Regions from separate parts of the Pedobacter steynii genome, predicted to be linked through region 3. Evidence: riboswitches for the same ligand, from Rfam matches in the RefSeq annotation. Region 3 holds a riboswitch; each other region holds the start of a gene.

Region 1 (3,449 bases), 2.6 Mb from region 3:
CCAGAAACTTTAGCAATCCATTCCGGAAACTTGTACGAGAGCAGCACTAAAGACGTTACCCCGCCTATTAATTTGTCCACAACTTTTTTCAGAGATGAAGATGGTGGCTATTCTGGCGGACATATGTATAGCCGGGTGAGTAACCCGAACCGCTCTGCACTGGAACAGGTATTGACCAATCTGGAAAAAGGAGCTGATGCCTGTGCCTTTTCTTCCGGGAATACCGCCGGAATGTCTCTTTTTCAGGCCCTGGCACCGGGAAGTCATATCATTGCCGCGGACGACATGTACTGGGGGTTTAAGAAACAATTGCAGTCAATTTTTGCAGACACCTTAACCATCGATTTTATTGATCTGACTGATATTGACCGGATCTCCGGCTATATCAAAGAAAATACCGTGATGATCTGGGTAGAAACCCCTTCTAACCCTTTATTGAAAATCACAGACCTTGTGGCCATTTCTGCAATCACTAAAAAACACAACCTGATTCTGGCCTGCGACAGCACTTTTGCTTCTCCCTGCCTGCAAAACCCAATTTCCCTGGGCGCAGACATCGTCATGCATTCTTCCACCAAATATATTGGCGGCCACAGCGATGTGCTGGGCGGGGCACTCATCACCGCAAAAAAATCCGCTTTCTGGGAAAAAGTCAGAAACATACAGCAGATTGGTGGGGCAGTACCTTCCCCATTCGATTGCTTTTTACTGTTAAGGAGTATCAAAACCCTTCCTTACCGCATGCGTGGACATTGTGAAAATGGAATGGCACTGGCACAATACCTGGAGCAGCATCCAAAAGTGGAGGCCGTATTTTATCCGGGATTGCCTGCACATGCACAACATGAAATTGCCCGTCAACAGATGACCGGTTTCGGAGGTATGTTGTCTATTTTAGTGAAAGGTGGTGCCGATGAAGCCCGCAGAGTGGTTAATACCGTAAAGCTTTTTGCTCAGGCCACCAGCCTGGGCGGAGTAGAGAGTCTTATTGAACACCGGGCATCAGTAGAAGGTCCGGACACCAAAACCCCGCAGAATTTAATTCGGATCTCTGTAGGACTGGAACATATAGATGACCTTATCGCAGATTTCAATCAGGCCCTGGCCTAAAAATCACCATTCACCCTGACAAACCGGACTCCAGAACTATATTTTATAACACTCATTATCAATTAATTACAAAATAACCAGAATATAATTTTGGTTATTTTGTCACTTAGCTTTACATTTGAACTATTCTTAGCGAAAGCTATTCAAGTCATTACCTCTTAAACTGGGTTTTGATTTATAAAGAAGTGGCGAGAGACAGGCTCTTTGACCCACTGGCAACCCTCCCAAAATGGAGAAGGTGCCAATTCCTGACCGGCTGGCATGGTGCCATCTGGAGAGATAAATTAAGACAATGAGAACAGTTAAAATTACATCAGATTCTTTTAATTATTGTTGCCCGCAGCGTACGATTTGTATGTGCTGTTGCATACAATAACCGACAAAATCTTCCTTTTGCATTCTTGATCCATCCGGAAGGCCTCAATTGAGGTACGCTAAACAGCTATATCCCCTTATGCCACAATACCGCATAAGCAGGAGTCTCAAAACCCTATTTACCAAACGATTAAAAGAACACAACATGTCAGCCAACCATAAATTCGAAACCCTTCAGATACACGCAGGTCAGGAAATCGACCCCACAACAGGTTCAAGAGCCGTTCCACTTTACCAGACTACTTCTTACGGATTCAAAAACTCTGAGCACGGAGCCAACCTCTTTGCTTTAAAAGAATTCGGAAATATCTATACCAGGATTATGAATCCTACCACCGACGTTTTTGAAAAACGTGTAGCCGCCTTAGAGGGTGGTGTTGCTGCCCTGGCCGTAAGTTCTGGACAGGCCGCTCAATTCATTGCATTGAATAACATCCTGGAAGCCGGAGACAACTTCGTTTCTTCCTCTCATTTATATGGTGGTTCCTATAACCAGTTCAAGGTTGCCTTTAAACGTTTGGGAATTGAAGTGAAATTTGCAAATGGCGACGATGCTTCGGACTTCGAAGCAAAGATCGACGAGAATACCAAAGCCCTTTACCTGGAAAGCATCGGAAACCCTTCTTTCAGCATCGCAGATTTTGAAAAGATCTCTTCAATAGCCGGGAAACATAACCTTCCTTTAATTGTAGACAATACCTTCGGCGCTGCCGGATACCTGTTCCGCCCATTAGAACATGGCGCACATATCGTCGTTCAATCGGCCACCAAATGGATCGGCGGACATGGAACCAGCATTGGTGGAGTAATCGTTGACGGTGGAAATTACAACTGGGGAAATGGTAAGTTCAAACAATTTACTGAACCTTCCGAAGGTTATAACGGATTGGTATTTAACGATGTATTCGGTATCGGTGGTCCATTTGGAAACATCCAGTTTATCATCCGTGCCCGCGTAGAAGGTCTGAGGGACTTTGGTCCTGCCATCTCCCCTTTCAACTCTTTCCTGTTGATCCAGGGCCTGGAAACGCTTTCTCTCCGTGTACAACGCCATGTAGACAATGCGCTTGCTTTAGCCACCTGGCTGGAAAATCATGAAGCGGTAAAAAGTGTCAATTATCCCGGCCTGGAAAGCAGCCCTTATCATGCAAATGCTAAAAAATACCTGCAGAATGGATTCGGAGCGGTATTGTCCTTTGAACTTCATGGAGAAAAAACCCAGGCTACCGCATTGGTAGATCAATTGAAACTGGTGAGCCACCTCGCAAACGTAGGGGATGCAAAAACACTGATCATCCAGCCTGCTGCCACTACCCACCAGCAGCTGAGCGAAACAGAGCAGATTGCTGCCGGAGTTACCCCCAATTTATTGCGGGTGTCTGTAGGAATAGAACATATCGACGACATTAAAGCGGATTTCGAACAGGCATTTGCAGCAATCAACGTAAAATAGACAATGAGCACTATATCAACATATACCCATACCAAAACTTTCAAGCTGGAGAGTGGCAAGAAATTGCGTAAAATAGAACTGGCTTATCAGACGTATGGAAAATTAAATGCAAAGAAGGACAATGTCATCTGGGCTTGTCATGCTTTGACAGCAAATTCAGACGTGCTGGACTGGTGGAAAGGCCTTTTTGGTAACAACGACCTGTTCAATCCGGAAGAACATTTTATCATTTGCGCGAATGTATTAGGTTCCCATTACGGAAGCACCAATCCACTGAGCATTAACCCAGTAACCGGTTTGGCTTATTACCTTTCTTTTCCTGAATTTACCATACGTGACCTGGTTTCTGCACACCGTTTGCTGGCAGAGCACCTGGGAATAAAAGACATCAAAGTTTTAATCGGTGGTTCATTAGGAGGGCAACAAGCACTGGAATGGGCAATCACAGATGGCTCTGCAATAGAAAACCTGATCCTGGTAGCCACCAATGCGGTACATTCTCCATGGGGAA
Region 2 (3,449 bases), 2.1 Mb from region 3:
AATGTCATAAGAACGCTTACAGATTTCTTTTCTTCTTTCGAAGTTATCTGCCTGTCCTTGTTCATCAAATGCCATCACAACTACAGCAGCACCATAGTTCATGATTTTACGGGCACTTTCTTTAAACTTCTCTTCTCCTTCTTTCAGGGAGATGGAGTTGACAATACCTTTACCCTGCAGACATTTTAATCCGGCTTCGATTACTGTCCATTTGGACGAATCGACCATGATCGGAAGTTTGGAAATGTCGGGCTCTGAAGCGATCAGATTTAGGAATTTTACCATTGCGGCTTCTCCATCCAACATCCCTTCATCCATATTCACGTCGATCACCTGGGCACCACCTTCTACCTGCTGACGGGCAACAGTAAGGGCTGCTTCATAATCACCACCCAAAATCAGTTTAGAGAATTTAGGTGATCCGGTGATGTTTGTTCTTTCACCAATATTGACGAAAATACTTTCTGGGGTAACGGTTACTGGTTCTAATCCACTCAGACGCAGGTAAGGAGCTGTTTCAGGTATTTTTCTTGGGCTGATGCTTTTTGCCTTGGCTGCAATGCATCCAATATGCTCAGGTGTTGTACCACAGCAACCTCCTACGATGTTTACAAATCCATGCTGAATAAAATCTTCTACTAAATGGGCAGTTTCATGAGGCATTTCATCATAGGCACCAAACTCATTAGGTAATCCTGCGTTTGGATAGGCAGATACATAACAGGTAGCCTTTGCGGAGAGCTCTTCAATGTGAGGCCTCATATCTTTGGCACCCAGAGCACAGTTAAAGCCGATACTGATTGGATTGGCATGAATTACCGAGTTTAAGAAAGCTTCTACCGTTTGTCCGGATAAAGTTCTTCCTGAGGCATCAGTAATTGTCCCTGAGATCATGATGTCTATTGTTCTGCCAATTTCCTTTTCATACTTCTTAATGGAGAATATGGCTGCTTTAGCATTCAGGGTATCAAAAATAGTTTCAATTAATAGGAGGTCAGCGCCCCCGTCAACCAGTCCGCGGACCTGTTGATCGTAGGCGTCTACCAGCTCATCGAAGGTAAGTGCCCTGAATCCGGGATCATTTACATCCGGCGAGATGGAAAGTGTTCTGTTGGTTGGGCCAACAGCTCCTGCCACAAAGGATCTTCTGTCGGGGTTTGCGGCCATGAATTCATCTACTGCTTCACGGGCAATCTTTGCACCTGCAAAGCTCATTTCATAATCCAGCTCTTCCATCTGGTAATCTGCCAGTGAAATACGCTGGGTACTGAACGTATTGGTCTCTATAATATCTGCACCGGCTTTAAGGTATTCGGTGTGTATGGCTTTGATGATATCAGGGCGTGTGAGGTTAAGCAAATCGTTGTTGCCTTTTACATCACATGGGTGATCTTTAAACCTTTCACCTCTGAAATCTTCTTCTGTTAGGATATAGCGCTGAATCATGGTACCCATGGCACCGTCAATAATCAATATGCGTTTTTCTAACTCTTCTCTAATGTTCATTTTTTTTCTCCCCGTAATGCGTATGAAAAATATGACCAGATACGAACTTCATATCGGTTACTATTTTATCCGCAGTCAAAAAGCTTATTGAAAAGTCCGGTATAGGGTCGACTTTAACTTATCTTTCGGGAACCAATGGTCCGGTTCCAGTAGAATGTAGCACCTTGTAAGCACAGGTTGCTAAGACTTCGCAGGGTCTAATCCCTCCGTCTTTCTCTATAAGCTCTGCAAAAGTGCAACAAAGAAAAATCATTTCCAAAAAAACAGCGCTTAAAGCATATAAAATTGCAAAGGCCATGCAAATATGCATGGCCTTCGGAATAATATTTTGAAAATCTGTGATTATCTTCTGCTTCCGAAGATTCTTAAAAGATATAAGAAGATGTTTAAAAAGTCAAGATAAAGTGATAAAGCACCCATGATGGCTAGCTTTTTAGTATCTGCATTGTCAATTGATGCTCCGCTTTCCTCTATTCCTGCTCCAATTCTTTTCAACTTCTGAACGTCATATGCGGTTAAAGCAGTAAAGATGGCGATTCCGATGAAAGCCATAAACAAGCTAAAGCTTTCACTTTGAATAAACATGTTGACAACACTTGCAATCACTAATCCGATTACACCAACCATTAATATCGGTCCGAATTTACTCAAGTCGACATCTGTAGTATATCCAAGAACAGCCATGATTCCAAAAATACCTGCTGCACCGGCAAAACAAGAGATTACAGAAGCTGATGTATAGGCTAAGAGGATAAAGCTTAAACTAAGTCCAGTTAGTACAGAATAGAGAATAAATACCCCTACCAATGCACCGTAAGAAAGCTTATTTAATCCTGCACTCATTAAAAGCACAAGGCCAAGAGGGGCGAACATGGCAACATACCCAAGAATAGTCGGTTTTTGTGTCGTGGCATCTCTTAGAAATGAATATAATTCAAGATTATTGGCCATTACAAGCGCAGAGACTGTTGAAAGACCTAATGCGATAAACATCCACAAGAATACATTTGCGAAGAACTTCTTAGCAACTACTCCAGTTTGCTGTTCAGCAAAAACAGATTTATGTGCCCATTCGTAATTATTATTGTTGTTATCCATTTTATTTAAATTTTATTTTAAAGTTACTAATTGTTTATCTTCTTACAAAAGCTATGCCCCGAGTCTTTTTGTCAGGATTTCTTCCACTTTCTTGAAAAACTGAAGAGGTTTCAGGGTTCTCCATGCCAAATCGTCAAGCTGACCGCCAAAGTTAATGTAGTAATCGATATTGGCGTTTCTGAATTCATCGATCACATGTTGCTGGAAATTGATTCCGGTAATCCAGCCATCTTCCACATCCTGGAACCACTCTTCATAATAGCTGTCTTCAGAGGAATGAAAGTTCAGTACGTTTTCGCCGATGAGGATAAACTTATTGATTCCTTCATCTACCATTAGTTCCAGTATTTCCCTTTTGAGCAGCATGATGTCATTTCCAATGGCATCGTTCCACTCTCCGATAAACTCGATGATTGCATAATTTCTGTCGTAATCTGTGTACAATACTTTAATGTACAAGGTATTAGATCCAAAATCATCCCATTGGGGGTGAATCAGGAAATTGTACAACTGTTTATCGAAATAGAATTCTGAATATTCCGTGTTATAAAAAGGCGAACGTTCATCTTCGGCGGCGATATAATCATCGCGCCATAGATAGAAGGGCTCAATTTCGTGCATAATTAAGGGATTATTTGGTGCCTGCTTCAACAGCTTTACGGACACTTCCGTAACGGATTAGCAAATCTGCAGCCTGATCATGGTCAATGTGTAGTTCTTCCATGACCATTTGTGTACCGCGATCAACCAGTTTATGGTTGGTCAGCTGCATGTCTACCATTTTGTTGCCTTTTACTCTGCCCAGTTTGATCATGACTGTTGTGCTGAGCATGTTTAAGACTAGT
Region 3 (3,449 bases):
GGGAATTGGATTTGGCGAACGTGGAGATCTGCATAAGGCCCTGACTGATGTTGACCCGAAAAGTTTTAAAGTATTACTCTCCCACGATCCTACTCACTGGGATTCAGAAGTCAAAAAATGGCCTTCGAAGATCCACCTCACCTTATCAGGCCATACCCATGGAATGCAGTTTGGAATGGAAGCTTTTGGCATCAAATGGAGTCCCGTTAAGTACAGATATGCACACTGGGCAGGTATAACCAGCGAAAATGGCCGGTACCTGAATATCAACAGGGGCTTCGGTTTCCTCGGTTTTTCAGGCAGAGTTGGCATCTGGCCGGAGATTACCGTGATTGAATTGAAAAAATCCAGGTTATAAAATGTCCCCCAGAAATAGCTTAACTTTTTGGGGGACTGTTTTTTTTAATAGGCTTCAGTAATTTCCAGCACCGCTTCTTTGATGTACAGGCCAGCCAGTTTTTCAACTGCAAAGTCAATTTCTTCTTCGGTATTATAACGACTAAAAGAAAAACGAAGTGTCGGTCTGCTGAAATCATAGCCTAAAGCAGCCAGCACATGCGATCCTGCACCAGAATGACTATTACAAGCGCTACCTCCTGAAGCCGAAATCTGATGCTGGTCCAGATAATGAAGAGGACTAATCCCGCTTTTCAAATCAGGGAGGGAGACACTCAATACACTATTCAGAGTCCCTTCATTCTGCGCTGAATTCCCGTTAAAAGAAATGCCAGGAATCTTTTCAGTCAGCCTGAAAATCATTCTCTCTTTCAGCCTGGCTAAATGTTTCTGGTTGCCTGCCTGATTTCTATAGGCAATTTCAAGTGCTTTGGCCAGACCAACGATTCCGGTTACATTTTCCGTTCCGGCTCTTTGCTTGTATTCCTGAGCACCACCATTGATTAAGGGCTGTAATTCAAGGGATGTGTTCCTGTATAGAAAGCCAATTCCCTTTGGCCCATGAAATTTATGCGCTGATCCTACCAGAAAATCAACATTTAACGATTGGGTATCGTACCGGTACTGTCCCATAGATTGAACGGTATCTGAATGAAAAACAGCCCGGTACTTGCTACAGACCGCTGCGATAGTTTCAATATCATTCAGGTTTCCAATCTCATTATTCCCGTGCATTACCGACACAAACGCCCGCTCATTGGCTGCAAGGAGCTGCTCCAGATGGGACAAGGAAAGCTTTCCCCTTTGATCATGTTTCAAATAGACGATCCGGATCTCTCCATTTTTTTCCAATGCCCTTAAAGTATGAAGCACCGCATGGTGCTCAAATGGAGTGGTAATGGCCAGGCGGATACCATTAGCACGAATACCGGAAAGGATCGCCGTATTATCGGCTTCAGAACCTCCGGAAGTAAAAACAATATTCCTCGGACTGGCGTTTAATAAATCCGCGATAATTCCCCTGGACTGTTCAATGGCTACTCTTGCTTCCCTCCCATGGAAATGAGAAGAGGAAGGATTACCGAAGTTTTCAAATAAGTAAGGCTCCATAGCCAAAAATACTTCTCTGTTTAATGGTGTTGTTGCAGCGTTGTCTAAATAAATTCTCATTTTAATGGGTTTAATAGATTAATAAAAATCTACTTAATCAGTTTCGAGAAATAAGGCAATGGATGAGTCAAAGAGAAACCACAAGCATGGGTTTCAAACAACTTATCTCTTCCGCCTTTGGCGGACAGGAATTAGCACCTTATTATTCAACAGGTTGCTAAGACATCACAGGGCCTTTCCCTCAGTCTTTCTGGATAAGTAAATAAATGTAAGAACTTTACTGTCAGCAAAGATACAATAAAGACTACTAATTCAATAGACTTTTTGTAAAAAAAAATTAAATCGAAGATTTTCAGTCATCCAATTGCTAGATCTACCTAACATTTAACTTTTTTTTCCTTAAAGTCAGGATTCATTTACATATTTTTGCGGGATATTCTAAAGGAATATAATTATACAGCCTGAATGGAAGAAAACAAATTGAGAGAAGAAGCGCGTCCGGTTACCGGCGACAACAGTATTTTAAAAAGAATATTCCAGGATAGAAAGCGAACTAATATTTTAAGTGGTGTAGAGCAAAGCACCATTTCCTATCTCGTTAAACGGGTTCCATCCTTTATTACTTCTGATATGCTGACCTTCATCGGTACAGCTGGTTCAGCGCTTGTCCTTACCGGATTTATCCTTGCCACCTATCTAAGCAGGGAATACTTATTGCTTGGGGTATTAGGACTGGCAATTAACTGGTTCGGTGATTCGCTGGACGGAAGGATTGCTTATTACAGGAATATCCCCCGTAAATGGTATGGCTTTTCCTTAGACATCATTATGGATTGGGCCAGTACCGTACTCATTGGCCTGGGTTATCTGGTTTATGCCAGAAATGAATATGAACTTATTGCTTTCGTTTTCGTGGTTCTTTATGGATGGGCAATGATCATTTCGCAACTGCGCTATAAAATTACGGATATCTATAGTATCGATGCAGGTCTGGTTGGTCCTACAGAGATCAGGATCATCCTTGCGTTGATTATAATTATGGAAGTCATTTTTGGACATTTAATAGAATATTTTGCTGCAGGAATCTGTATTACCTTATTTATTATTAATTTCATTGATACCAGGAAGCTGTTAAAACTTGGTGATATCAGAGATAAAGCAGAACGGGAAGCAAAGAAAAAAGCCATTTAATGAGTAGAAAGAAATCTGTATATGTATTTGCAAAGGCGCAGGTTTCAGCTTTCTTAGGCGGAATTCTGGATTACCTGATCATGATCGCCTGTACAGAACTGCTTCACATTCATTATACCATATCTATCGCCATTGGCGGCGTAATTGGTGCGATTGTTAACTTCTCGATCAACCGTTACTGGACATTTAATGCCAATCAGGCCAATAAATCACCTGTAGGCTTCCAGCTGGCAAAATTCATCTTTGTAGTTGCAGGAAGCATTGCGCTCAAGTCTTCAGGCACCTATCTTTTTACCAACTGGCTACGCCTGGACTATAAAATCAGCAGGATCATGGTAGATATCATCGTCTCCCTCGGTTTTAACTACATTTTACAAAAATATTGGGTCTTTAAAAAAACGGCCACAGAATTAAAAACACCACAGGAAGACGGAATAAAAGCCTGATATAGCCATTTCGATAAGAGTACAAAAATCACAATCAGTAAAAAGTACCATTTTATAAAGAATTAATACCCCTTAAGAATCAGGACTAAGGGGTATCTTTGTATATGAAAAATGATATCCCTGTTTACGACATCAGTACTTTTGAGGAATACAAAAATGCCGGTATCCTTGTCAGCAGGTTTGGGCATTATTCCAGGCAGTACCTGCACTTACATTCTGCTCACCGTCACTCCTTTTACCATTTGGTTTATTTTACCAGCGGAAGTGGCAGTCAGACCATAGATTTTCAAAATTACCCGGTAATGC

The links. A riboswitch is a leader RNA that binds a small molecule or an ion and turns the genes downstream of it on or off. The one in region 3 is predicted to bind S-adenosylmethionine.
Region 1: linked by a shared signal. The riboswitch ahead of BFS30_RS26530 (O-acetylhomoserine aminocarboxypropyltransferase/cysteine synthase family protein) and the one ahead of BFS30_RS15985 (cysteine desulfurase family protein) in region 3 are both predicted to bind S-adenosylmethionine.
Region 2: linked by a shared signal. The riboswitch ahead of metH (methionine synthase) and the one ahead of BFS30_RS15985 (cysteine desulfurase family protein) in region 3 are both predicted to bind S-adenosylmethionine.

What each region holds. Positions count from the first base shown of each region.
Region 1 is NZ_CP017141.1:6,394,937-6,398,385, forward strand. Features, by position in the region: gene BFS30_RS26525 (trans-sulfuration enzyme family protein) at 1-1,110, shown strand, start outside; SAM riboswitch class I at 1,283-1,396, shown strand; gene BFS30_RS26530 (O-acetylhomoserine aminocarboxypropyltransferase/cysteine synthase family protein) at 1,631-2,938, shown strand; gene BFS30_RS26535 (homoserine O-acetyltransferase family protein) at 2,942-3,449, shown strand, end outside.
Region 2 is NZ_CP017141.1:1,767,664-1,771,112, forward strand. Features, by position in the region: gene metH (methionine synthase) at 1-1,506, opposite strand, end outside; SAM riboswitch class I at 1,622-1,731, opposite strand; gene BFS30_RS07310 (Bax inhibitor-1/YccA family protein) at 1,849-2,604, opposite strand; gene BFS30_RS07315 (hypothetical protein) at 2,656-3,225, opposite strand; gene murQ (N-acetylmuramic acid 6-phosphate etherase) at 3,236-3,449, opposite strand, start outside.
Region 3 is NZ_CP017141.1:3,825,260-3,828,708, reverse strand. Features, by position in the region: gene BFS30_RS15990 (metallophosphoesterase) at 1-358, shown strand, start outside; gene BFS30_RS15985 (cysteine desulfurase family protein) at 403-1,566, opposite strand; SAM riboswitch class I at 1,666-1,767, opposite strand; gene BFS30_RS15980 (CDP-alcohol phosphatidyltransferase family protein) at 1,972-2,697, shown strand; gene BFS30_RS15975 (GtrA family protein) at 2,697-3,143, shown strand; gene BFS30_RS15970 (AraC family transcriptional regulator) at 3,248-3,449, shown strand, end outside.